DNA from 3 places in the Bacillus sp. Marseille-Q1617 genome. Region 2 is predicted to be linked to each of the others. Evidence: predicted binding sites of a transcription regulator. Region 2 holds the regulator's gene; each other region holds the start of a gene.
The links. The regulator LexA, encoded in region 2, represses DNA repair genes until DNA is damaged. The targets are predictions, from matches to a motif close to CGAACATATGTTCG.
Positions count from the first base shown of each region.

Region 1: the regulator LexA is predicted to act here: its motif matches at 3,275-3,288, upstream of HWX64_RS06190 (DNA repair exonuclease).
Region 3: the regulator LexA is predicted to act here: its motif matches at 2,794-2,807, upstream of parE (DNA topoisomerase IV subunit B).

Region 1 covers NZ_CAHJXM010000001.1:1,228,260-1,233,869, forward strand. The annotation lists gene HWX64_RS06170 (enoyl-CoA hydratase) at 1-589, shown strand, start outside; gene HWX64_RS06175 (YhzD family protein) at 666-851, opposite strand; gene HWX64_RS06180 (ABC transporter ATP-binding protein) at 1,022-1,921, shown strand; gene HWX64_RS06185 (ABC transporter permease) at 1,914-3,167, shown strand; gene HWX64_RS06190 (DNA repair exonuclease) at 3,307-4,527, shown strand; gene HWX64_RS06195 (AAA family ATPase) at 4,543-5,610, shown strand, end outside.
Region 2 covers NZ_CAHJXM010000001.1:1,800,758-1,806,367, forward strand. The annotation lists gene hflX (GTPase HflX) at 1-461, shown strand, start outside; gene HWX64_RS08920 (methionine gamma-lyase family protein) at 461-1,741, shown strand; gene HWX64_RS08925 (MerR family transcriptional regulator) at 1,878-2,294, shown strand; gene glnA (type I glutamate--ammonia ligase) at 2,333-3,667, shown strand; gene lexA (transcriptional repressor LexA) at 4,411-5,031, opposite strand; gene HWX64_RS08940 (LysM peptidoglycan-binding domain-containing protein) at 5,190-5,516, shown strand; gene HWX64_RS08945 (recombinase family protein) at 5,530-5,610, shown strand, end outside.
Region 3 covers NZ_CAHJXM010000001.1:2,059,666-2,065,275, reverse strand. The annotation lists gene parC (DNA topoisomerase IV subunit A) at 1-740, opposite strand, end outside; gene parE (DNA topoisomerase IV subunit B) at 744-2,693, opposite strand; gene HWX64_RS10315 (CoA-binding protein) at 3,011-3,421, opposite strand; gene HWX64_RS10310 (glycine betaine ABC transporter substrate-binding protein) at 3,574-4,473, opposite strand; gene HWX64_RS10305 (ABC transporter permease) at 4,498-5,151, opposite strand; gene HWX64_RS10300 (ABC transporter ATP-binding protein) at 5,148-5,610, opposite strand, start outside.

The DNA of each region.
Region 1 (5,610 bases), 570 kb from region 2:
GGATATCAAATCAATGCTCATGTTGAGCGGAGAAGAACAATTTTCAGGAATAATGGATACCATCAGTGAGCTTGTCATCACGTTGTATACGATGCCGAAAGTGGTAGTCACCGGTATTCATGGAGCGGCTGCCGGCCTTGGATTCAGCTTGGCACTTACATCAGATTATATTTTGTGTGAGGAAGACAGCAAGCTTGCCATGAACTTTATCGGAATCGGATTGATTCCGGATGGAGGCAGCCATTTTCTTTTACAAGAAAGACTGGGTACCCATAAATCTAAGAGAATGATCTGGAATGGAAAAGTATTTGAAGGTCAGGAAGCCATGATGAAGGGGCTTGTCGATGAAGCTATTCCTTCAGGGAAATTGGAAGAGGGAATCCAGCGGTATATTAAACAATGTTTAGCAGCACCTGTCAAAGCGATGCTTAAGACAAAGGAGATTTACGTTTCCCTGAATAAGGAAAGATTGCAGCATGCATTGGAGCTTGAAAAAGAAGGTCAGTGGCTTATGAGACAAACGAGTGATCATCAAGAGGGAATCCGTGCGTTCGTAGAGAAAAGAAAGCCGGAGTTTAAAGGAAATTAAATCAATGCTAATTGTACAGCGGCCCGAACTTCAGCAATTTGAATTGCTGAAGTCCGGGCCTTTTGAATGGTTTCGATTAGGCGTGGAATAATACAAGCTTTCCGAGCGGGGATGTACAGCGGTGTGTATGATCAAGATATCCCTTTTCCTCAAGCAGCGATTCCCCGGTCTTCTTTGCTTCATTGTCAGAGGATGCTTCGAATGTTTCGTCAAGAATCTTCTTTCCGTCTTTTTCAAATACCGTTAACTTATACGTTTTCATCATCGATACCCCTTTGTCTAAAAATCTTTGATTCTTTATTATTTTTCCATAATTTTTAAAAAATTTAAAGTCTAAATACATAATAAATTAGAGATAGGAAAATGAAACCTTTTTCTGTCAAGATTCGTAGAGTAACAAGAGAAGGAAAAGGATGAGAGGAGAAACTGCAAATGAGTTTAGCTATTCAGCAGGTCACCAAGAAATTCGGCAGCTTCACAGCAGTCGACAGATTATCTCTAACCATAGATGGTGGGGAGATGTTCGGATTCCTCGGTGCAAATGGAGCGGGGAAGACCACAACATTCCGGATGGTGTTGGGATTATTGGATCCGACTGTAGGAGAAATTACATGGAACGGCAGCAGAATCGATTATGCGTCAAGCGGTGATATCGGCTATCTGCCAGAAGAACGCGGACTATATCCCAAGATGAAGGTCAAGGATCAGATTATTTACCTTGCACGACTCCGCGGGATGGAAAAAAAAGATATACTGAAGGAATTAACCATATGGCTGGAACGTTTTAATATTCCGCAATACTTAGACAAAAAAGTAGAAGAACTTTCTAAGGGGAATCAGCAAAAGATTCAATTCATCTCTTCGGTGATTCATAAACCGAAGCTGCTGATACTGGACGAGCCTTTCAGCGGGCTTGACCCTGTGAATGTCGAACTATTGAAAAATGCAGTCAGGGATATAAAAAAGGAAGGGACGACCATTGTGTTTTCAAGCCACCGGATGGAGCATGTGGAAGAACTGTGTGAGAGTTTATGCATCATGCACCAAGGGCATCCGGTCGTACATGGGGGACTAAAAGACATAAAGCGCTCATTTGGAAAAAAGAATGTCGTTATTCATGCTGATTTTGATTTGACCCATCTCCAAGAATTCAAAGGGGTCACCAAGTTCAGGGAAACAACGGAAGGTGTCCTACTCCAAGTAGAGTCGGAAAAAGTTGCAGAGGAAATTTTTCATCATACAGCTCAAAAAGGATTCCTTCGGAAATTTGAATTGGAAGATCCATCATTGAATGACATTTTCATAGAAAAGGTGGGGACTTCCTATGAATAAGTTTCTTATTATGCTTGGCCATTCATATTTCTCGAAACTTAAAGCCAAATCTTTTATCATATCTACTATAATCATAGCCGGTGCATTGGTGTTGTTGACCAATTTTGACATGATCACCTCCAATTTTAAGGGCGATGAGGAAGAGAAGGTCGTTGTACAGGATGAAACAGGATATCTCTATTCGATGCTTAAAGCACAGGTGACCGTTTTGAATGATGATATATCATTAACTGCAGCCTCCAATGATTCCCCGGAGGAAATCGAGAAGAAAATAGAAGAGGAAGAAATTAAAGGACTTCTTATATTGACCGAGGGGAAAGACGGTCTGCCGAGTGCTCTTTATAAATCAGCCTCTTTATCTGATTCAACTTTGACATCTGATTTGCAGCTGGCCATGCAGAACATAAAATCGTCCCTGGCTGCAAATAAGCTTAAACTTTCAAGTGAAGAATTGGCAGCACTGAGCGGACCAGTTACATTTGAAAAAGCAGCCCTGTCAGAGGGGGCTAAATCAGAAGAAGAATTGAGTCAGGCAAGAGGAATCGTCTATGTTCTATTGTTCTTCATTTATTTCTCTGTTATCGCTTATGCCAATATGACGGCCATGGAAGTAGCGACCGAGAAAAGCTCAAGAGTGATGGAGATACTGATTTCAAGTGTATCCCCGGTAAAGCAAATGTTTGCAAAGATCATTGGGATCGGTCTTGTCGGGCTGACTCAATTAGCTGTCATCCTCGCTGTCGGGTATTTTACTTTGCTCACCCGTAAAGATGAACTTGCAGGAGGATTTTTTGAATCATTTGGATTTGAATCACTGTCGGTGAGTGTCATCCTGTATGCTGTCGTATATTTCTTACTGGGATATTTCCTTTATGCCACGCTTGCAGCTCTCTTGGGTTCTCTTGTCAGCAGGATTGAAGATGTTCAGCAGATGATCATGCCGATGACGTTCCTCATTATGATAGGGTTCTTTATCTCGATGTTCGGACTCGGCAATCCGGAATCAAGCTTTATCACAATCAGTTCTTACATTCCTTTTTTCACTCCCATGGTCATGTTCCTGAGAGTCGGGATGCTGAATCTGCCAGTATATGAACCGATTATCGGGATCGTGATACTGCTTGGCACCATCATACTTTTAGGGGTGTTTGGAGCCCGGGTTTACCGTGGAGGTGTCTTGCTTTACGGGAAATCAAATTCCTATAAGGATATCAAGAAAGCCATGGATCTTACGAATAATAAATAACATCCGGCTGTCTCCGTTAAAAGGAGGCGGCTTTTTGTATGGTTTTTCTTATACTTTTGAGGATTACAGCTGAAATAGTAGTCTGATTTAGGATATAATGAAGATACAGAACGTACATTCGTAATGGAGAGGGGATTACATGGAGAAGATACGATTTATTCATTGTGCAGACTTGCACTTGGACAGCCCGTTCGCCGGGTTAAAGCATCTTCCAGCAGAATTATTCGAACGCATTCAGAACAGCACATTTGCGTCATTTGAAAAAATGGTTAAAGTAGCGATACAGAGACAGATTGACTTTATGATGATAAGCGGTGATCTGTTTGATGAAGAAGACAGAAGTATCAGGGCCCAGGCAAAACTGATGAATCAGTTCAGCCTGCTGGGTGAAAGCGGAATTCCTGTCTTTGTCATCCACGGCAATCATGATCACCTCGGGGGATTTCGGCTGGAGCTTGATATGCCGGAAAATGTCCATATCTTTGATGAAAAAACAGAAGTGAAGGAGCTGGTGACAAAAAGCGGTGCATCGGTAAAACTGGCTGGCTTCAGTTATGGTTCCCGCCATATTCGTGAACGGAGGATTTCAGACTATCCTAAGCAGGTTGAAGCTGATTATAAGATTGGCTTGCTGCATGGAAGTGAAGGAAGCGTACAATCAGCTCATGAAAGTTATGCCCCTTTTTCAATGCGTGAACTGAAAGAGAAGAATTATCATTATTGGGCGCTGGGTCATATTCATCAGCGTCAGATCTTGAATCATGAGCCTCCGATTGTCTACCCGGGTAATATTCAGGGACGACACCGTAAAGAAACAGGAGAAAAAGGCTGCTATCTTGTAGAATTATCTGAACACGATGCCATCCTTGAGTTCATCCCAACCCAGGATATTATATGGGGGGAAATGGAAATATCACTTGAAGGGGTCGAGCGGTTTGGGGAAATATTTCAGTTGATCCGAAAATCAGCAGAAGAATATAAAGTGATGGGTGATTGTCTGCTCCAGGTGGAAGTGAAAGATTTTAATCTCTTATCCCCTGAGGTGATCCAAGCGATAGAAAACGGTGATCTCCTTCAAGCTCTGCAAGCTGATTTGCCGACAGGTGAGACGATGAAATGGATTCATTCCATTAAGTTGAGCAGGTCTGAAAATATTGATATAGATACAAAAGATCCTTTTATCAATGATGTCATCCATACCTTGAGAAACATGAGAGTCGAGGAAGGGGGGGAGGCTTTGGCCGAATTATACGAACACCCCTCGTTTTATCGGTATATTGATTCTTTAAAAGAAGAAGAACTATCTCATTTGATAGAGGAAACTGTAGAGTTGATCCTCCATCCATCACGGTGTCAGTAAGAAGGGGTGAACTTGATGAAAATCATACAATTGCATATTTACGGTTACGGAAAATTAATAAATAAGGTCTACAGTTTTGAGGATTTTCAACTGATCTATGGTGAAAATGAGGCTGGCAAATCCACCATCATGTCTTTTATACATAGTATATTATTCGGGTTTCCGACTAGACAGCAAACCGGGCTGCGCTATGAACCGAAAGGCTCATCCGAGTATGGGGGTAAAATCCTATGTGAAACAGAGAAATATGGAAAAGTCAGCATCGAGCGAGTGAAAGGCAAGGCAGCAGGTGATGTTTCAATTCGTCTCGACGATGGAAGAACAGGCGGGGAAGAAATCCTGTCTGAACTGATGGGGAATATGGATAAATCCACGTATCAAAACATCTTCTCCTTTAACCTGGATGGCCTGCAGGACATACACAAATTGAAAAAAGCTGAATTGAATCGTTATCTATTCAGTGCAGGCTCTACAGGAACCGATCTTCTACTGCAGATGGAGCAGCAGTGGCAAAAGGAAAGAGAACAATTATTTAAGAAATCAGGAAGAAAGCCGGTCATTAACACCAAACTTAACGAACTGAAGGCTTTGGAAAAGCAGGTTGGCGAAGCGAGGGAGAAAAATAAACAATATGGCCCGCTGCTTAAAGAAAAGCAGTTACTAGAGGCAGCAATCAGTTCCCTTGAAGAAGAAAGAGAATGCTTGACACAAGAAAAAGATGGACTGCATGTCATCGATGAACATTGGGATCGTCTCACTGAGTATGTTTCCACTTCGATTAAATTGTCAGCACTCGAAGAAATCTCTATCCCACCTAAGGGGGCAGAGAGACTGAATGGGTTGAAAGTGGAATGGAGACAGGCCTCCTCCTATATGGAAACACTGGATACAAGACACAGGAAACTGGAAGAAAAGCTTGAAGCCGTTCAGCTTCCTTCCCAATTTTCTTCACAAATTCATCATGTTGAGACTTTGGTGTCACAACAACCCATCTTCATGAAGTGGATGGATGATTTGAGTGACATCAGCCGGGAAATGAAGGCGGAAAAAAATAGAGTAAGTCATACGATGAGGGAACTTGAT
Region 2 (5,610 bases):
CTCTTGAAGAAGTGAAAGAAGCTGATCTCCTTCTACATGTAGTGGATAGTTCGAATCCCGATTACCATCAGCATGAAGAAACCGTACTATCGCTCCTTAAGGACCTTGGAATGGAAGGTTTGCCCGTGCTGACGGTTTACAATAAGCGGGATATAAGTCATCCTGAGTTTGTGCCGGTGAGTGGTGCAGGTCAGATCATGGTCAGCGCCATAGATAGTGAAGACCGTAAACAGCTGTTATTAAAGGTTGAAGAGATGGTTAAGAATCAAATGGATCCTTATCACGTAATGATACCTGCAAGTGAAGGGAAGGTTCTCTCGCAGCTTAAGAATGAAACAATTTTAAAAAAACTCGAATTCCTGGAGGAATCCCAATCGTACGAAATAGTCGGGTATCATCTTGAAGATCACCAAATAAGAGGAAGCATCAAGAAATTTCAAAAGCAGAAGGGAAGCAAGTAATGTTTGAACAATTAGTGCATGGAGAGGTTTTAAAACCTCTGGTAAATAAAGTGGAAACCTCAATTCATTCAATACATAAAGGGATTGATGAACGTGCTGAGATGAATCAGTTCAAAGTACTCAGATCGTTTCAAAAGCACAAAGTAAGTGACTCGCACTTCATCCCGTCTACCGGCTACGGGTATGACGATATAGGCCGGGACACGCTTGAAAGTATCTACGCAGATGTCTTCGGCGGTGAAGCCGGATTGGTCAGGTCTCAAATCATTTCAGGGACACATGCCATTTCCATTGCATTATTTGGTGTGTTAAGACCTGGTGATGAATTAGTGTATATTACCGGTAAACCTTATGATACCCTGGAAGAAATAGTAGGAATACGAGGGGAAGGTACCGGTTCTTTGAAGGATTTTGGCATTTCGTACGACTGTGTGGAACTGAATGATTCTGGAAAAGTGGACTTTGTAAATGTCCAGAAAACCATTTCCTCAAAAACTAAAATGGTAGGGATTCAACGTTCTAAAGGATATGCCAACCGTCCTTCTTTTACAATTGAAGAAATAGAAGAAATGATTCGCTTTGTCAAAGAAATCAACCCCGAAATCGTAGTGTTTGTAGATAATTGTTACGGTGAATTTGTAGAGGGGTTTGAGCCATGTCATGTCGGGGCTGATCTCATGGCCGGGTCTTTAATCAAAAACCCGGGTGGCGGCCTGGCCAAGACAGGTGGTTATATTGTAGGGAAAAAAGATATGGTGGAAGCTTGTTCATACAGAATGACCTCCCCTGGCATCGGATCTGAAGCGGGGGCTTCCCTCTATAGTCTTCAGGAGATGTACCAAGGCTTTTTCCTTGCACCACATGTAGTCGCACAATCCTTGAAAGGAGCTGTATTCACTTCTGCCATGCTGACAGAGTTCGGAATGAATACCAATCCTGCCCCTGGTGACAAACGTACAGACCTTATACAATCCGTGCAATTTGACGACAAAGAAAAGATGATTTCTTTTTGCCAGGCCATTCAATTTGCTTCTCCGATCAATTCGCATTTTACGCCGTATCCGAATTATATGCCCGGATATGAAGATGATGTCATCATGGCTGCGGGGACTTTCATCCAGGGTTCAAGTATAGAATTATCTGCAGACGGACCGATCAGACCACCCTATACCGCATATGTACAAGGTGGACTGACCTATTCACATGTGAAAATAGCCGTATGTTCGGCCTTGGATAATTTAATGGAAAAAGGTTTAATAACCATTCATAACGGATATTAAAGTATTAATTGGATAGTCTAAAATCGACTATCCTTTTCTTTTGAGTTTCCATGTAAGAATTTCTAACATTTCATTGACAGAACTTCTAACATTACATATAATAAAATCATGAAGGAAAAGAAAAGGAGGAATCGAGATGAGTGGAAGTGAAATTCGTCGAACGATGGCACTCTTTCCTATAAGTATTGTCATGCAGCTCACGGACTTAACGGCTCGTCAGATTCGATACTACGAAGAGCATGAGTTGATTTCTCCAGCACGTACAGAGGGGAATCGTAGGCTCTTTTCCTTGAATGACATTGATAAACTATTAGAAGTTAAAGATTTGTTAGATCAAGGGGTGAATATGGCAGGTATAAAGAAGATATTCTCAGTGACTGCCATGGACGAAAAGAAAGTAGTGTCTGAAACAAGTAAGCAGGAGGAAGAAAAAGCAAGACAGGATCTTACTGACGAACAGCTTCGTAAATTACTCCGAAATGAATTGATGCATTCCGGAAAGTTTAATCGGGCTTCCTTGCGTCAAGGAGACATGTCCCGCTTTTTTCATTAATAAATAACCTTATATAAATCTGAGGAGGAATTACGTAAATGTCAAAGTATACTCGTGAAGATGTGATTAGATTAGCGAATGAAGAGGGTGTTAAATTCATTCGTCTGCAATTCACTGATATTTTAGGGACGATCAAGAACGTAGAGATCCCTTTCAGTCAGTTGGAGAAGGCACTAGATAATAAGATGATGTTTGACGGATCTTCAATTGAAGGATTCGTGCGTATCGAAGAGTCGGATATGTACCTTTTCCCGGACCTTGACACATGGCTTGTATTCCCTTGGACTGCGGAAAAGGGTAAGGTTGCCCGCTTGATCTGTGATATCTATAATCCGGATGGAACTCCATTCGAAGGGGATCCGCGTAACAACCTTAAGCGAGTGCTAAAGGAAATGGAAGAGCTTGGATTTTCTGACTTCAACTTGGGACCTGAGCCTGAATTCTTCCTCTTTAAATTAGATGTCAATGGAGAGCCTACGCTTGAATTGAATGATAATGGCGGATATTTTGACCTTGCTCCTACTGACCTGGGTGAAAACTGCCGTCGTGATATCGCTCTTGAATTAGAAGAAATGGGCTTTGAAATTGAAGCGTCTCACCATGAGGTAGCTCCTGGTCAGCATGAAATCGACTTTAAATATGCAAGTGCGCTGAGAGCCTGCGACGATATCCAAACGTTTAAACTTGTTGTAAAAACCATTGCACGCAAGCACGGTCTTCATGCAACGTTCATGCCAAAACCATTATTCGGAGTGAATGGTTCAGGAATGCACTGTAACATGTCGCTATTCAAAGACGGTAAAAATGCTTTCTTCGATGAAAAAGGAGATCTGCAATTAAGTGACACTGCACGCCAGTTCCTGGCAGGAACCATTAAGCATGCAACTGCATTCACTGCAATCACGAACCCTACTGTTAACTCGTATAAACGTCTGGTTCCTGGTTATGAAGCTCCATGTTATGTTGCATGGTCAGCTCAAAACCGCAGCCCGTTAATCCGTATTCCAGCTTCCCGTGGAATCAGTACACGTGTAGAAGTTAGAAGTGTGGATCCGGCAGCAAACCCTTATTTGGCTATGTCTGTCCTGCTTGCAGCAGGTCTTGACGGCATCAAGAACAATCTTGAGGCACCTAAGCCAATCGACCGCAACATCTATGTAATGGATAAAAAGGAACGTGAAGAAGCAGGTATCACTGATTTACCGGCCACTTTATATGCTGCATTGGAAGAATTGAAAAAAGATGAAGTGATCATTAAATCCTTAGGCGGCCACATCTTTGAACACTTCGTGGAAGCGAAAGAAATCGAATGGGATATGTTCCGTACACAAGTTCACCCTTGGGAAAGAGAACAGTATATCCAAATGTACTAATACCCATTTAACACATGGAAAAAGCCAGCGCTGACTCAGCGCTGGCTTTTTCATGTGTTTTCCAAACAAAAAAATGCAATTAAATAGTAACGGGTTCGGTTTTGGAGTACAAAATTGCAATCTACACCGCAAAATGTTGCAGTAATTGCAGATGCGTTTACAGCTAATCTTACCCGAGAAGGTGAACAAAAGCGGAACCCGAGCCAGATGAAAGATCAAAAAGGGGAGAAATTTCCCTTAATGAAGAAATGGAATTGAAAACAGTAAAATAAAGGAAGTTTTACTTCTATTTACTTAAAAAACATTAACATTGGGGATCTGTGCAAGATTAGAAGGAAATTTTCCCCTTATTTACCCCTGTCAAAGCGAGCTTCAACAGATTAACAGGAAAATTTCCCTTATTTATATCTTTAGTTACTCTATAAAGGATAAGGTATCCTATGACCCGAAAATTACCAACCTGTTTTTTAGTTTAATAGGGATATACCTCATTTTCACATCTTCCAACTTTGTAGACTAAACTAACACGTTAGCCAGATAATAAAAAACCTGTAACGCTTCAATTTTAGTGCAGTTACGGTAACAAATTAATATACAAATTAGAACCCGAATTCCTTAAAAAGTTTGTTACATCCAATAAAAAAAGGGCTGCAAAATCATGACGATTTGCTTCCCTTTTTTCAATATTTTTATAGTTTGTACCTTAAAACAGAACCCGTAAATTAAATAGCGTTTTTCTGGAATTAATGGACTTGTCGATAGACACCGATGACTTTCCCTAAAATAGATACATTACGTAAAATGATCGGACTCATAGTTGAGTTTTCCGGTTGCAGCCTTACAAAATCTTTTTCTTTGAAAAAACGTTTGACTGTTGCTTCGTCTTCTTCCGTCATTGCAACTACGATATCCCCATTATTAGCAGTCTGCTGTTGTCTTACGATGACGAAGTCCCCATCAAGAATACCGGCTTCGATCATACTGTCTCCCATGATTTCAAGCATGAAAACCTGTTCATCTGAAGGAGCCAGGCGCTCAGGCAGCGGAAAGAATTCCTCGACATTTTCAACAGCCGTAATAGGCTGTCCTGCCGTTACTTTACCAATCAACGGAACATTTACAACTTTTTGACGGGGGATCGTGTCCTCTTCTAAATCGAGAATCTCGATTGCCCTTGGCTTTGTTGGATCCCGGCGGATAAGTCCTTTGCTTTCGAGTCTTGCCAGATGACCGTGGACCGTGGAACTGGAAGCCAAACCGACAGCTTCCCCAATTTCACGGACTGAAGGCGGATAACCCTTTTCTTTCACGGATACTTTAATGTATTGAAGTATGTCTTGCTGTCGTTTAGACAATTTAGTCATGTTCACGCACCTCTATTATCGATCTTATGTTCCCATTATAGCATGTCTTTCCAATTGATACAAACATAAGTTCGAATTTTCGGTTGACACCAAACGGATGTTCGTATTACAATCAAGTTACAAAGAACAGAACAAACATTCGTATGGGGGTCTTTTATATGTTAACACACATTTGGAATCGTTTTTCTTACATAATTACTCTTTTTGTATTATCTTTTTTATCAGCTGGCTATTTATTTTTAACGACAGGGAGCGAGCCTTCCTATGAAACTGTAACTGTAGGTAAAGGTGATACTCTCTGGACGATTGCAGAAACGTTTGAAGGAGAATATTCCATGACAAGAGAAGAGTTCATTAAATGGGTGGGGAAAGAAAATAATCTTATATCTTTTACGATCGAACCAGGAATGTCACTGGTTTTGCCTGTAGAATCTTCCACTTATTCTACCCATTCCGATATACAGCTTGCCATGAATAATGACTAAAGGGTGAGATTCAATGAGAGCTGCGATTTACTGCAGGGTGAGTACAAAGAAAGATACGCAGGAAACTTCACTTGAAAGACAGGAAGCGGAATTG
Region 3 (5,610 bases), 260 kb from region 2:
ACTTCAGCTTTTCCGCGGACAACGACTTTTCCTTTCCCGGTTTCATAGGCTTTTTTGATGCCGTCAACCCCTTGTATGATCCCTCCGGTAGGGAAATCCGGCCCTTTCATGACAGTCATTAAATCATCGACTGTACTTTCTGGTTTTTCCATGCGCATGATTGTAGCATCAATCACTTCACCTAAATGGTGAGGCGGGATATCCGTTGCATAACCTGCAGATATACCCGTCGATCCATTCACTAACAGGTTTGGAAATCGGGAAGGAAGTACAGTAGGTTCACTTGACGTATCATCGAAGTTTGGAATGAACTCTACCGTACTTTTGTCGATATCACGCAGTAATTCCATTGAGATCGCTGACAGTCTTGCTTCTGTATAACGCATGGCAGCAGGGGGATCGCCATCGATGCTTCCGTTATTACCATGCATTTCTACAAGGTAGTTCCGTACTTTCCAAGTCTGACTCATCCGGACCATGGCATCGTATACGGAAGTATCACCATGAGGATGGTAATTACCGATTACGTTACCGACGGTCTTAGCTGATTTACGGAACCCTTTTTCCTGGGTATTACCGTCAACATACATGGCATAAAGAATCCGTCGCTGAACGGGTTTGAGTCCGTCCCTGGCATCGGGTAATGCACGTTCTTGAATAATGTATTTACTATATCGTCCAAACCGGTCGCCAAGCACCTCTTCTAAAGGCAGATCTTGATATCTTTCTACTGTTGTCATGTATTACCCCTCCTCTGCGACCGTGATGTTTTCATTTTCCAGGATGCTGCCGTCTTCTTCCAAGCCGAATGCTACATTACTTTCGATCCATTTCCGGCGTGGTTCGACTTTGTCGCCCATCAGGGTCGTGACACGGCGTTCCGCACGTGCAGCATCGTCGATTCTTACTCTGATCAGCGCTCTGGTCTCAGGGTCCATGGTCGTTTCCCATAATTGATCTGCATTCATTTCACCCAGACCTTTATATCGTTGGATCATATACCCTTTACCGATTTTTTTCATGGCTCCTTGAAGCTCTTCATCTGTCCACGCATATTCTATTTTTTCTTTCTTTCCCGTCCCCTTGCTCACTTTATAAAGCGGAGGCAGGGCGATGTATATTTTTCCGGCTTCAACGAGCGGCTTCATATAGCGGTAGAAGAAGGTAAGCAGCAAGACTTGAATATGTGCTCCATCCGTATCTGCATCGGTCATGATCACAATTTTATCGTAATTGATGTCGTCGACGTTGAACTCAGGTCCGACTCCGCCTCCAATGGCGTGAATGATGGTATTGATTTCTTCATTTTTGAAGATATCCTGTAACTTTGCCTTTTCTGTGTTGATGACTTTACCACGCAGCGGCAGGATGGCCTGGAACTTACGGTCACGCCCCTGTTTTGCAGAACCTCCGGCAGAATCACCCTCCACCAGATATAGTTCATTCCGCTGAGGATTTCTCGATTGGGCGGGAGTCAGCTTTCCAGAGAGAACGGTTTCAGAACGTTTTCGTTTTTTGCCGTTGCGTGCATCTTCCCGGGCTTTTCGTGCAGCCTCGCGCGCTTGAGCCGCTTTGATCGATTTTTTGATCAGCAGTGAGCTTGTATCCGGATTTTCTTCCAGGAAATAAAGCAGGTGCTCTGAAACGACGGAATCCACCGCTGAGCGGGCTTCACTTGTACCGAGCTTACCTTTTGTCTGTCCTTCGAATTGCAGGAGCTCTTCAGGGATCCGGACCGATACAATCGCTGCAAGGCCTTCCCTGATATCCGTCCCTTCCAGATTCTTATCACGATCTTTAAGGATCCCTGCTTTACGGGCATATTCATTGAACACCCTTGTCATAGCTGTCTTTGCGCCTGCTTCATGGGTGCCGCCGTCTTTCGTACGGACGTTGTTGACGAAAGACAGGATGTTTTCAGAAAACCCGTCATTGAACTGAAATGCGAATTCCACTTCAATGCTGTGATTCACGCCTTCGAAAAAGGCAACATTGTGGAGACTGTCCTTCTCTTCGTTTAAGTATTGAACAAATGCCTGTATCCCGCTTTCATAGTAAAATACTTCCTTTTGATCATGCCGTTCATCTATGATTTCAATTTTCAAGCCTTTGAGAAGGAAGGCGGATTCTCTTAAACGTTCACAAAGTGTGTCATAATTATATGTTAGCGAACTGAATATTTCCGGATCCGGTTTAAAATGTATGAGTGTTCCCGATTTTTTGGTCTTTCCGATCTTTTCAAGAGTAGTTTCGGGTTTACCGCCTTTTTCAAAACGCTGTTCATACTTGATGCCGTCTCTCTCGATCGTAACCACGAGCCATTCTGACAAAGCGTTGACGACGGAGGCACCGACCCCATGCAGGCCGCCGCTTGTCTTATACCCGCCCTGCCCGAATTTACCGCCGGCATGAAGGACGGTCAGGATGATTTCAGGGGTAGGCTTACCCATTTTATGCATCCCTGTCGGCATCCCGCGTCCTCTATCCTGAACGGAGATGCTGTTATCTTTATGTATGGTGACGGTGATTTCATTACCGAAACCTGCTAGTGCTTCATCTACTGCATTATCTACGATTTCGTATACTAAATGATGCAGCCCTCTGGAGTCAGTAGAGCCAATGTACATACCAGGTCTTTTGCGAACGGCTTCCAAGCCCTCTAAAACCTGTATTGCATCATCATTATAAGCCATGGACTGTGTCTTGTCGGCCACGAACATTCCCCTTTCAAACTTCACTGCCCGTATCTAAACTTCTATACGGATTTCTATGTTCTATTATTACTATAACATAAGAACATTTGTTCGTTTACCTGTTTTTCGTCATTTTAGGTAAACCACTATGCTATATTGTAGCGTTTTATTTGATTTTCGCAAATTAATTTTCTGATTAATACTGTGCTCCTGGAGGATGACCCCCGGCCTTGATGCTTGAATTCCGTTGTGAAAGCGATTGATTCAATTATCCGAAAAAAAAGCAAGCGGTAGACGCCGCTTGCACCTAGTGGGAACTATTTGGTTAAAGCATGTTCAACCTTAATGCATCGATCCATGATCACTGTATATCCGCGTTCTTTGAGGAAAGAGTAAGCCTCATCATTCATGACACCCAGTTGAGCCCAGAAAACCTTAGCATCTATTTTATCAAATTCTCTTGCAATTTCGGGAAGGAATTCCGAACGCCTGAACACATTGACAATATCAACGGATCCTTCGATTTCCTCTAATGAAGAGACCGCTTTTATCCCAAGAGCGGAATCGATTGTAGGGTTAACCGGGATGATTTCGTAGCCTTGGTCCTGCATTGCCTTTGACACAGAATGGGAGGTACGATCCGGATTGTCGCTTAATCCAACGACTGCAATCCGCTTCGAGTTCTTCAATATTTGTCCCATTTCTTCACGTGTTGGATTTTCTATCATGAGAATGCACCGTCCTTTTGAATATCTATTTCATGCGTTCTAAAGTCCTATTCTATTTTTATAGCATAATTTCCTTTATTTTTCAAAATTTTATGAATATGTTCCTTTAAAGATAAAGTGAATCCGATTAAAAGGATTCACTTTATTTTTGATTATTCTTTTATAAAACCTTTTGAAATGAGGAATTCACGTGCCACATCTTTTGGTTCTTTTTTATCGATATCCACTTTTGCGTTCATTTCACTCATTTCTTTTTCAGATATCTGACCCGCTAATTCATTTAATGCTTTTTCCACCTCAGGATGTTCTTTCAATACTTCCTGGCGGATGATCGGTGCTGCATCGTATGGAGGGAAGAAGCCTTTATCATCTTTTGTTGACTTTAGATTGTATCGTTCGATTCTTCCATCGGTAGTAAAGGCAGGGATGATATCCACATCTCCGTTTTTCACAGCCTCATACATAATATTAGGATCATAGCTTTCTTTTTTCTTAAACTCGAAGCCGTATTCTTTTGAGAAAGCATCGTAGCCGTCTCCCTCGCGTTCATAGAACTGGTGAGGGGCTCCGAAGCTAAGGTCCTTTGAAAGGGGCACTAAGTCAGAAAATGTTTTTGCATTAAAATCCTGATCCTCTGTGTAGGCAAGTGTATACGTATTTTCGAATCCAAGAGGCTTAAGCCAGGTCACATTGAATTTTTCTTCATATCCTTTTCGGACCTGATCCAGTATCTCGTCACCTGAAGCCCCTTCCTCTGCCTGTTCTTTAAGAACCGCTTCCAGTCCGGTTCCGGTATACTCTACATACACATCGATATCTCCTTTTTCAAGAGCGGGAGTCAGGATCGATACCTCACCCAGGCCTTCTTCAACTTTCACATCAAGGTCTGTCTTTTCCTTCAATAGCTCAGCCATGATATGTGTCAGGATGAATTGTTCTGTCCACATTTTACCTGATACTGTAATCGTTTCCTTCCCTCCGTTATTGCCGCAGCCCGCAATGATGATCGAAGCTGCCAGCAGGATAATGAATGGGGTAAGTATCTTTTTCATATGTATGCTCCTTTTTTGTGTGATTTATTTTCGGGCTTTCAACCCTTTTGGGGTTGTTGCCTTTTCCAGAAGTCTTAACAGAAAATCAAAAAATAATGCCAACAGTGCGGCCGGAATTGCCCCGGCAAGAACGAGTGAATTATTCCACGTCGAAAGCCCGCGGTATATCAGGTCTCCAAGCCCTCCGGCTCCAACGAATGTCGCAAGTGTTGCAACACCTACCGTCAACACAGTAGCCGTGCGTATTCCGGCCATGATGAAAGGCAGGGCAAGCGGGAGTTCAATCTTGAATAATAGCTGTGAATTGGTCATTCCCATTCCTTTTCCCGCTTCTATGACACCTTCATCCACTCCTGCGATCCCGGTAAACGTATTTCTGAGGATTGGAAGCAGTGCATAGACAGTAAGCGCGATGATCGCCGTTGTATTTCCCGTACCGAGCAAAGGAATCAAAAATCCAAACAGGGCCAGACTTGGTATCGTTTGGAAGACAGCTGTTATCCCTATATAGAACTCTGCGATCTGCTTCTTCCTCGATATGTAGATTCCAAGAGGCAGTGAAATCACAATCGCAATAAATATCGAGATGAACGATAGATAAAGATGTTCAACCAGTCCGGTCATGATATCATCCGAGCGGGTTGTGAGCGTATTGATAAATGAGAGGGTTTGGATCATTGTGATGGGGCCTCCCTTCTATTTTCTGAAGCGACAGCCTTCAGGATATCACTTCTGGATACACTTCCTATATGCTTCCCGTCTTTCGTCACAACCAATGTATGAGGCTCTTTGGAAACAAAAATACCAGCGGCTTCAGTGAGTGTGGCATCGTGGGAAATCGTCTCATATTCAGATTCTTCATAATGGAGGAAGATTGGATTTTCATCGATGATATCCGCCATTACGATTTCCTTTTTGCCTTCATCAATCCGATGCTCCCCGATAAATGAACGCACAAAATCATTGGCGGGTGAAGTAATCAATTCGCCCGGTGTTGCGATTTGCTCGATTCTTCCGTCCCGCATGACGGCAATTTCATCGGCGATTTTCAACGCTTCGTCGATATCATGCGTGACAAAGACGATTGTTTTATGTATGGAGTTTTGGATATGTTTCAGTTCATCCTGCAGCTGCTCC